DNA from 2 places in the Massilia sp. GCM10023247 genome. Region 2 is predicted to be linked to the other one. Evidence: predicted binding sites of a transcription regulator. Region 2 holds the regulator's gene; the other holds the start of a gene.
What was found. The regulator FNR, encoded in region 2, switches genes on or off when oxygen is low (the NO sensors DNR and NnrR bind a similar motif). The targets are predictions, from matches to a motif close to TTGATNNNNATCAA.

Region 1 (4,749 bases), on a different contig from region 2:
AGCTGGCGCAGCGATTCCTTGACTGCCTGCTGGGTCGTGCCCTGGGCCTCGACCACCATCACGATCTGGCCCATGTGGCTGGCCAGGACCCGCGATTCGCTCGTCAGCAACAGCGGCGGCGAATCGAAAATGATGACGCGGTCGGGATAGCGGTGGGCGATCTCGTTGACCAGGTTGCTCATCGTCGAGCTGGCCAGCAGTTCGGTGGCGCGCGGGGTGCTGGTGCCGGCCGGCAGGATGCTCAGCGTATCGACGTTGGTACGCAGCATCACGTCCGACAGGTCGAGCTTGTCGTCGACCAGGATGTCCATCAGGCCGCGCTGGGACGGCAGGCCGAGCGTGCGCAGCACCGACGGGCGGGCGACATCGGCGTCGACCAGCAACACCGTGTGGTCGAGTTCCATGGCGATGCTCATCGCCAGGTTGATCGCGCAATAGGTCTTGCCTTCGCCCGGCAGCGAGCTGGTGATCATGATCAGGTTGTTCGGGCGGCCGCCGCTCGCCTGGCCGAAGGCGCGCTTGAGCAGCGGGCGCTTGATGACGCGGAAGTCTTCCAGCAGGCTGGTGCGGCCGCTGGCGGCGGTCACCAGCCCCGCTTCGCGCATCGCCGCCAGGTCGAGTTCGACCTTGCGGGTGCCGGCCTTGCCTGGCTTCGGCTTGCTCGTGCGTCCCGCATCGAGACGCGGTTCGGACCGCTGGGCAGGCGCCGCTTCGGCGCGTGCTGCCGGCGCAGGGGCTGCCTGCGGGGCTGCATGCGGCGCCGCAGGGGGAACGGCGGGCGCCGCCGGGCTGTGCGTTTCCAGCACGACGGGCTGGCCGTCGTGCTCGACAACAACTGGGGCCGGTGCCTGCACGCGGGTGTGGTCAATGCGGCTGGCCGCTTTTTCGATAATGCTCACATTCGCTCCTAATATTTTCCGTTACACGGTGTCGGGGCGCGCTTACGCGGCGCGCTGGGCCAGCATGGCGGCCACGCCGACGCCGTAGGCGCCGAACAGGACCAGCACGGCCGCGCCGAGGCCCATCAGGCGGCGCTTTTGCAGCAGCTTCTGGCTGTCGGTCCAGTGCATGTTGATCGATCCGAGTACCGGAACGCCGGTCGCTTCACGCAGCGCCGCATGGCTCAGGAAGGTCGGGCGTACCTGGGCCATCAGGAAGGCGCCAGCCAGGCCTGCCAGCAGTGCGGCGACAAATACGGCCGAGAACAGCGCCAGCCGGTTCGGGCCGGACGGCTTGATCGCGGCCAGCGGCGGCTCGATCACGCGGAAGGTCATCATGTTGGTGGCGGAGGTCAGGTCGCCGGACAACCTGGCCTGCTCGCGGCGCTGGACCAGTTTCTGGTAGTTCTCGCGGTTGACTTCGTAATCGCGGTTCAGCTGGACCAGCTGGGCTTCGACTTCCGGCGCCGTCTCGCGCTGGCTGCGCAGGGTGGCGACGCGGTTCGAATACTCGGCGACCCGGGCGCGCAGGGCGGCCACGCGCGATTCGGCATCCGACAGCGACACGGTCAGTTGCTGCATCATCGGGCTGGCGGCAACGGCGCTGTCGGGACGGCCTTTCTTCGCCGCTTCCTTCTTTTGTACTTGCAGTTGCTCGACCAGGCGCTTGGTGGCGATGATGTCCGGGTGCTGTTCCGTGTATTGCAGGCGCAGCGTGTCGAGGTTCTTCTGGGCGGTGGCCAGGCGGCTTTCCAGTTCCGGGTCGACCACGACGCCGCTGCTGGTGACGGCGCCGCCGCCGGTGGCCATGCGGCGACGGATCGCGGTGGCCGACTGCTCGGCCTCGGCCAGCTCCAGGCGTGCCTGGCTCAGGGCGTCATTCGCGGAAGCGACCCGGCTGCCGAAATCGTTACCGTTCGGCAGCAAGCCCATGTTCTTGATCTTGAATTCCTTGAGCTTGTTCTCGGCGGTGGCCAGCTTTTCCTCGGTGCTGCGGATCTGGTCGTCGATGAACTGGACCGCCTTGTCCGATTCCTGCTTCTTGCCGCCGAGGCCGCCTTCCACGAAGATCGCCAGCAGCGACTGCACCACGTCCTTGGCCAGCTTCGGATCGGTCGCAGTGTAGCTGATGGTATAGATGTCGTCGCGGTTGGTGCCGGCGACCGTAATCTTCGCCATCAGTTCCTCGACCATCCGGTCCTTTTCGTCGCTGGTCTTGGCCTTGACGTCGAGGTCGGTATCGCGCATCACCTTTTCGATGTTCGGGCGGCTGATCAGGGTCTGGCGCATGAACATGACCTGCTGCTGCAGGTTCGGCAATGTCGTCATGCCTTGCAACAGCGGCTTGAGGATACTTTGCGTGTCGACATACACGCGCGCCGAGGTTTCGTACTGATTCGGCATCCTGAGCACGAAGGCCCAGCCGATCAGGGCCACCAGCCAGGTGATGGCTACTGCATGCCAGCGGTATTTACCGATGGCCTTAAGGAAATTCAGGATTAGGGCTGTTATCTCTGCCATCTCATCAGTCTCGCCATGAGTGCCCGGCAGGAGGCCAGGCACGAACAATCAACAAAAGGAATACGCATCATCGCTTGTAGTTTGTGCAATTGCAATTGCGTGCCGGAAAATCATGCTAATAAACGCCATGCATAGCACACCTTACAACACAAATTCTTGGCTGCAACGTCAAAAACGCGTACCGTGCTTCGTTCGGCGGGGTATTATTGCCACCGAACAAACTTCGTAACGTGTAAGATGTTGCTTTATGTCAATTCCGCACTACAGCAAACGTCTTGGGTTTGATCCTCGGACAACGTCTTTGCTTGAACTCAAGCTGGTGCATTGTAATGTTGAAATTGCAAAAGGGCCTGCACGATTGATTCCCATTCGAAATAATGAATGCAACATGATTAAGCAATTGTTAAGACGGCGTCTATTGGCCGTATTTGCCGCCCTGGGACTGGCCGCCGTGGCCGTCGCGCCGGTCCGCGCCGACGGCCTGGCGCGCACGATTGCGGCGGTCAAACCGTCGGTGGTCGGGGTCGGTACTTTCCTGAAAACCCGCAGCCCGTCGGTCATGTTTACCGGCACCGGCTTTGCCGTCGGCGACGGGATGAGCATCATCACCAACGCCCACGTGGTGCCGACCGGGCTCGACGCTGCCCGGATGGAAGAGCTGGGAGTGGTGGTCGGTGCCGGCCAGGACGTCAGCTTCCGTCCGGCGCGCGTGGTCGCCATCGACCGCGGGCACGACCTGGCGCACCTGCGCCTGACCAGCGGGGCGCCGTTGCCGGCGCTGGCGCTGGGCGATTCGCGCGCCGCCGTCGAAGGGCAGGCCCTGGCGTTTACGGGCTTCCCGCTCGGCATGGTGCTGGGGCTGAACCATGTCACCCACCGCGCCATGCTGTCGGCGCTGACGCCGATCGTCATGCCGTCGATGAGTTCGCGCCGGCTCGATGCGCGCGCGATCACCCAGCTGCAGCGCGACCCGCTGAAGATCTTCCAGCTCGACGGCACGGCCTACCCCGGCAACAGCGGCAGTCCGGTGTACGATCCGGAGACAGGTGCCGTGCTCGCGGTAATCAATATGGTGTTCGTCAAGGGATTGAAGGAAAACGCGATCAGCAGCCCGAGCGGGATCAGCTATGCCATCCCGGCGCAGTATGTCCAGGAGCTGTTGCAGCGGAAGTGAAAAAAATGAAATATTTCAATCGTGCACGGCTGGGCAGGAAGCACGATTAAGATACAATACGCCAGTTTGATGGCTAAATAACAATTTTTAATCTGCTATAACAACAGTCTGGCGCAGGCGCCGCTGCTTGTCGTGAAGGGGAATGACGTGAGCAAGATCATGACGAATCTGACGAAACTGGCCCTGGCTTCGGCCTGCGTTGTGGCCTTGTCCGGCTGCTCGTGGCTGGACCGGTTCAAGTCGCCGCCGCCATCGAACGTGTCGATGGCAGGCGCGGTACCGGCCGACTACCTGATCGGGCCGGGCGACGCCGTCAACATCATCGTCTGGCGTAATCCGGAAGTGTCGATGTCGGTTCCTGTCCGTCCGGACGGCAAAATCACCACGCCGCTGGTCGAAGACCTGCCGGCCGCGGGCAAAACCTCGACCGAGCTGGCGCGCGACATCGAAAAGGCGCTGGCGAAATTCATCCAGCAGCCGGTCGTGACCGTCGTCGTCACCGGTTTCGTCGGCAACTACGGCGAGCAGATCCGTGTGATCGGCCAGGCCGCCAAGCCGCAAGCCCTGCCGTACCGCCGCGACATGTCGCTGATGGACGTGCTGATCGCCGTCGGCGGCGTCACCGAATTCGCTTCGGGTAACCGCGCCAGCATCATCCGTACCGTCGATGGCCGCCAGCAAAAGCTGAATGTCCGCCTCGACGACCTGATCAAGGACGGCGACATCTCGGCGAATATGCCGATGCGTCCGGGCGACATCCTAGTGATCCCGGAGAGCTTCTTCTAAACGGGATCGTCCCGGTTGTTCTGATAACGGCGCCTGCGGGCGCCGTTTGTCGTTTCTGGCCCCTGCCTGATGATCGGGACCTGGACGGACGCGCGAGGCGCTGAAGGCGATCGGGGAGATCGGGGCGAGCAGGCAGGGCAAGGTCCCTGCGGAGCATCTTATATATGCGGCAATTCGCTGCGCCTGCCGTGCCGGATGCTGCCGCGTCAGCGGTTGCGCACAGCCTGTCGTTGGCTGCCGCTTGCAGCAAGCGGCGCATGGCTTGATGTGCTTGGGGGCGGCGTAGGAGGGCTCTTACAGGGCTGCGAGCATATTTGGTAATAGCAACAT
Region 2 (4,749 bases):
GGCATCTCGCGCCTGCCCGACGGCGCCAAGGCGTATGCGCGCGCGCTCGCCAACTACACCAGCACCACGCTCGGCGCCGAGGAGATCCACGCGATCGGCCTGCGCGAAGTGGCGCGCATCGAAGCCGAGATGGACAAGCACCTGCGCTCGCTCGGCTTCAAGGAGGGCAGCATCGAAGCGCGCATGAAGGCGCTCGACGCCACCTTCCAGCCGAAAGGCGAAGGGGACCCGCGCCCGGCGATCCTGGCGAGCTACGTCGAGATGGTGAAGGACGCCGAGCGGCGCAGCGCGCCCCTGTTCAACATGAAGCCGCGCGCCCCGGTCGTCGTGCTGCGCGAGCCGCCGCTGACCGAAGCCTCGGCCGCCGCCCACTATTCCCTGCCGGCGCCGGACGGCAGCCGCCCGGGCGTGTTCTGGGTGCCGATGCGCGGCCCGACCTTCGACATGATCCGCATGCGCAGCCTGTCCTACCACGAGGCGGTGCCGGGCCACCACTTCCAGCTGGCGATCCAGCAGGAACTGACCGGCATCCCGAAATACCGCAGCCAGCGCATCTTCAGCGGCGGCAGCGCCCACAGCGAAGGCTGGGCGCTGTACACCGAGCGCCTTGCCGTGGAGCAGGGTTGGTACGAAGGCGACGTCCCGGGCCTGCTGGGCGCGCTCGGTTCGGAACTGTTCCGCGCACGCCGCCTGGTGGTCGACACCGGCCTGCACATGAAGGGCTGGACCCGCCAGCAAGCGGTCGACTACGGCATCAACGTCCAGGAAGTGGACCGCTACGTCGCCTGGCCGGGCCAGGCCACCGCCTACATGATCGGCATGCTGCGCATCCTCGAGCTGCGCGACAAGGCCAAGGCGGAACTCGGTGCGAAATTCTCGCTCCCGGGCTTCCACGACATGGTGCTCGGCGCCGGCTCGGTGCCGCTCGACGTGCTGGGCCAGCTGGTGGACGGCTGGATCGCGAAGGAAAAGGCGAAGGCGTAATGCGTAGGGGTGGTCGAGGCCGGTGGCCTCGACTACGTGTTCACCGGGCGGCTCCACCCTTCACGACGCGCATACGCGGCCATTGCGCCTGCTTCGCGTTCCGCGGGCATTTAGCCCGCGTCACCCCACGCGTTCAACCACCCCGTGATCTGCCACGAATGATCGCCCGTGCGTTGAACGCGTGGGCGGCGCACACGCCGCGTGGGCATTTATGGCCGGGTGGAGCCGCCCACCCTACGACATCGGGCTACACTGGTCCGTGCCGGCCGCGATCGCCTTGAGCTTGACCGGGTCGAGCAGCCGCACTTCGCGCTTGTCGACCTCGATCCAGCCTTGTTTCTTGAAGCGCGACAACAAGCGGCTGACGCTCTCGATGGTCAGGCCGAGGTAGTTGCCGATGTCCTCGCGCGACATGCGCAGGCCGAAGCTGGTCGAGGAATAACCGCGCGCCGCGTAGCGGGCCGACAGGTTCACCAGGAACACCGCAAAACGCTGCTCGGCGCGCATGTTGCCAAGCAGTAGCATGACGTTCTGCTCGCGCGTGATTTCCTGGCTCATGATGCGGTGGAAGTGGCGCAGCAGCGCCGGCACCTGGCCGAACAGGTCTTCCAGGCGCGCGAACGGGATTTCGCACACTTCACTGTCTTCCAGCGCCACCGCGTCGCAGTGATGGCGGTCGCCGCTGATGGCGTCCATGCCGAGCAATTCGCCGGCCATCTGGAAACCCGTGATCTGCTGCTCGCCGGCCGCATTCACCTGGTAGGTCTTGAAATGGCCGTAGCGCACCGCGTACAGGCTGCGGAAGGGCTCGTCCATGGCGTACAGGCGCTCGTCGCGCGCGAGACGGCGGCGGCGGCCGATGATCTGGTCGAGCCGGGTGATGTCGGCGTCGTCCAGCCCCATCGGCAGGCACAGCTGGTGCATGCTGCAGGCGCTGCAGCTGGCCTTGATGGCGCCGAGGCTGATCGGCGCCGTCGCAGGAAGTGGAATGCCTTGGTTCATCTGGAGAGAAAAAAGCGGGGTCAGCCCGATTATAGACCGCCCACCTCGCCAACCCGGCGTTTTTTCCGGACATGGCTGTCCGCGCAGCGGCAAGCGATGTACGGACGCAACGGCCGTGCGGGCTTCAGTGTATTGTTGCCAACGACAGCCAGGCTGCCAACTGTGCGCGCGATGGACCATGCTAGATTCTGGAGAGCTCATCCCCGGAGGTGCTCATGTTCGGCTTATCGGCCCTGGACCTGGCCCGCATCCAGTTTGCGTTCACGATGTCCTTCCACATCCTGTTCCCGGCGGTCACCATCGGCCTGGCAAGTTACCTGGCCGTGCTCGAGCTGTCCTGGCTGCGCACGAAACGCCCGGTCTACGTCGACCTCTACCATTTCTGGCTCAAGATCTTCGCCGTCATGTTCGGCATGGGCGTGGTGTCGGGCATCGTGATGGCTTACCAGATCGGCACCAACTGGAGCGCCATGTCCGAGTTCGCCGGCTCGATCATGGGCCCGGTGCTGGCCTACGAGGTGCTGACCGCCTTCTTCCTGGAAGCGGGCTTCCTCGGCGTCATGCTGTTCGGCTGGACCCGGGTCGGCCCCGGCCTGCATTTCCTCGCCACCTGCATGGTCGCGGTCGGCACACTGATTTCCGCCACCTGGATCCTGGCCGCCAACAGCTGGATGCAGACCCCGCGCGGCTATGCCATCGAGGGCGGGCGCATGGTGCCGGCCGACTGGCTGGCGATCGTCTTCAATCCGTCGTTCCCGTTCCGGCTGATGCACATGGTGGTGGCCGCCTATCTCACGACGGCGCTCATCGTCGGCGCCACCGGGGCCTGGCAACTTCTTCACAGGAAAGAAAAGGCGCGCGACAACCCGGCGGTGCGCAAGATGCTGTCGATGGCGATGTGGATGATCCTGATCGTGGCGCCGATCCAGGCCGTGATCGGCGACTTCCACGGCCTCAACACGCTCGAACACCAGCCGGCCAAACTGGCGGCGATGGAAGGGCACTGGCAGAACGAGCCCGGCAAGGCCGTGCCGCTGCTGCTGTTCGGCATTCCCGACATGGCCGCCGAGCAGACCCGCTACGCGGTCGGCATCCCCAGGCTGGGCAGCCTGATCCTCACCCATAGCTGGTCCGGCCAGATTCCGGGCCTCAAGGAGTTCGCGCCCGAGGACCGGCCCAATTCGCTGATCGTGTTCTGGAGCTTCCGCCTGATGGTCGGCCTGGGGCTCTTGATGATCGCGCTCGGCGCCTGGAGCCTGCTGCTGCGGCGGCGCGGGCGCCTGTTCACTTCGACCGCCTTCCTGCGTGCTGCCATGTGGATGGGACCGGCCGGGCTGGTGGCCATCCTCGCCGGCTGGGTCACGACCGAAGTCGGGCGCCAGCCCTGGGTCGTGTACGGGGTCATGCGCACCAGCCAAGCCGCCTCGCCGCACGACGCCGGCACGCTCGCGCTCACGCTCGGCCTGTTCGTCGTCGCCTACATGTTCGTGTTCGGCGCCGGCACCGCCTATGTGCTGCGCATGATGCGCAAGGGGCCGCAGGCCTTCGAGCTGCACCGGGCCACCGAGGGCGGGCCGGGGGAAGAGCGCACGCCGAGCCGTCCGATGTCCGCCGCCGACGTCGGCAACGACGACGACGGCGCGCCCGGCATGCAACTCGACACCAGGGGAGACTGAGCATGGGCATCGACACCTCGCTCATCTGGGCGCTGATCATCTACTTTGCCGTGTTCATGTACGTGCTGCTCGACGGTTTCGACCTCGGCATCGGCATGTTGTTTCCGTTTGCCAAGGAAAAACGCGACCGCGACACCATGATGAATACCGTCGCCCCGGTCTGGGACGGCAACGAAACCTGGCTGGTGCTGGGCGGGGAGGGCTTGCTGGCGGCCTTCCCGGTGGCCTATGCGATCATCCTGTCCGGGCTCTACCTGCCGCTGATCTTCATGCTCATCGGCCTCGTGTTTCGCGGGGTCGCCTTCGAATTCCGCTTCAAGGCCAAGGAAAGCGGGCGTCACATGTGGGACAAGGCCTTCATCGGCGGCTCGGTGGCGGCCAGCTTCTTCCAGGGTGTCTCGCTCGGCGCCTTCCTCGACGGCATTGCGGTATCCGGGCTGCGCTATGCCGGCGGCCCGCTCGACTGGGTCGCGCCGTTCCCGCTGCTGGCCGGCGTCGGCGTGATGATCGCCTATACGCTGCTCGGCAGCACCTGGCTGATCATGAAGACGGAAGGGGACCTGCACTTTCGCATGGTGCAGGTCGCGCGCCCGCTGGCGCTGCTGCTGCTGGGCGCCATCGTGGTGGTCAGCATCTGGACGCCGCTGCGCGATCCGCTGGTCGCCGCGCGCTGGTTCACCTTCCCGAACATCGTGTTCCTGCTCCCGGTGCCGGTGCTGGTGCTGCTGGCCATCGCGGTCCTGCTGCTTTCGCTCAAGCGCGACCCCCACCGCTTGCCCTTCATCTCCGCGCTGGCCCTCATCTTCCTCGGCTATTCCGGGATGGCGATCAGCATCTGGCCGCATATCGTGCCGCCCGCGATCACCATCTGGGAGGCATCCTCGCCGCCGAGCAGCCAGGGTTTCGCGCTGGTCGGCACGCTCTTCATCCTGCCGATCATCCTCATGTACACGATCTGGTCGTACTGGGTCTTCCGCGGCAAGGTCAAGGCCGACGCCGGGTATCACTGATGGGCGAGGGACCGCAACCGGGAGCCCAGCCCGAGCGGCCAGCAGGCCGCCGCGCCCTCTGGCTGCGCCGGCTGGGC

Region 1: a site for FNR is predicted at 2,700-2,713, ahead of ACFPAH_RS02190 (XrtA system polysaccharide chain length determinant). Genes of this name have one in related genera too.

Annotation. Positions count from the first base shown of each region.
Region 1 covers NZ_JBHSIB010000005.1:168,478-173,226, forward strand. The annotation lists gene ACFPAH_RS02185 (XrtA-associated tyrosine autokinase) at 1-899, opposite strand, end outside; gene ACFPAH_RS02190 (XrtA system polysaccharide chain length determinant) at 942-2,459, opposite strand; gene ACFPAH_RS02195 (S1 family peptidase) at 2,848-3,633, shown strand; gene ACFPAH_RS02200 (XrtA/PEP-CTERM system exopolysaccharide export protein) at 3,793-4,419, shown strand.
Region 2 covers NZ_JBHSIB010000029.1:17,797-22,545, forward strand. The annotation lists gene ACFPAH_RS22420 (DUF885 domain-containing protein) at 1-984, shown strand, start outside; gene fnr (fumarate/nitrate reduction transcriptional regulator Fnr) at 1,219-1,986, opposite strand; gene ACFPAH_RS22430 (cytochrome ubiquinol oxidase subunit I) at 2,202-3,662, shown strand; gene cydB (cytochrome d ubiquinol oxidase subunit II) at 3,665-4,672, shown strand; gene ACFPAH_RS22440 (DUF2474 family protein) at 4,672-4,749, shown strand, end outside.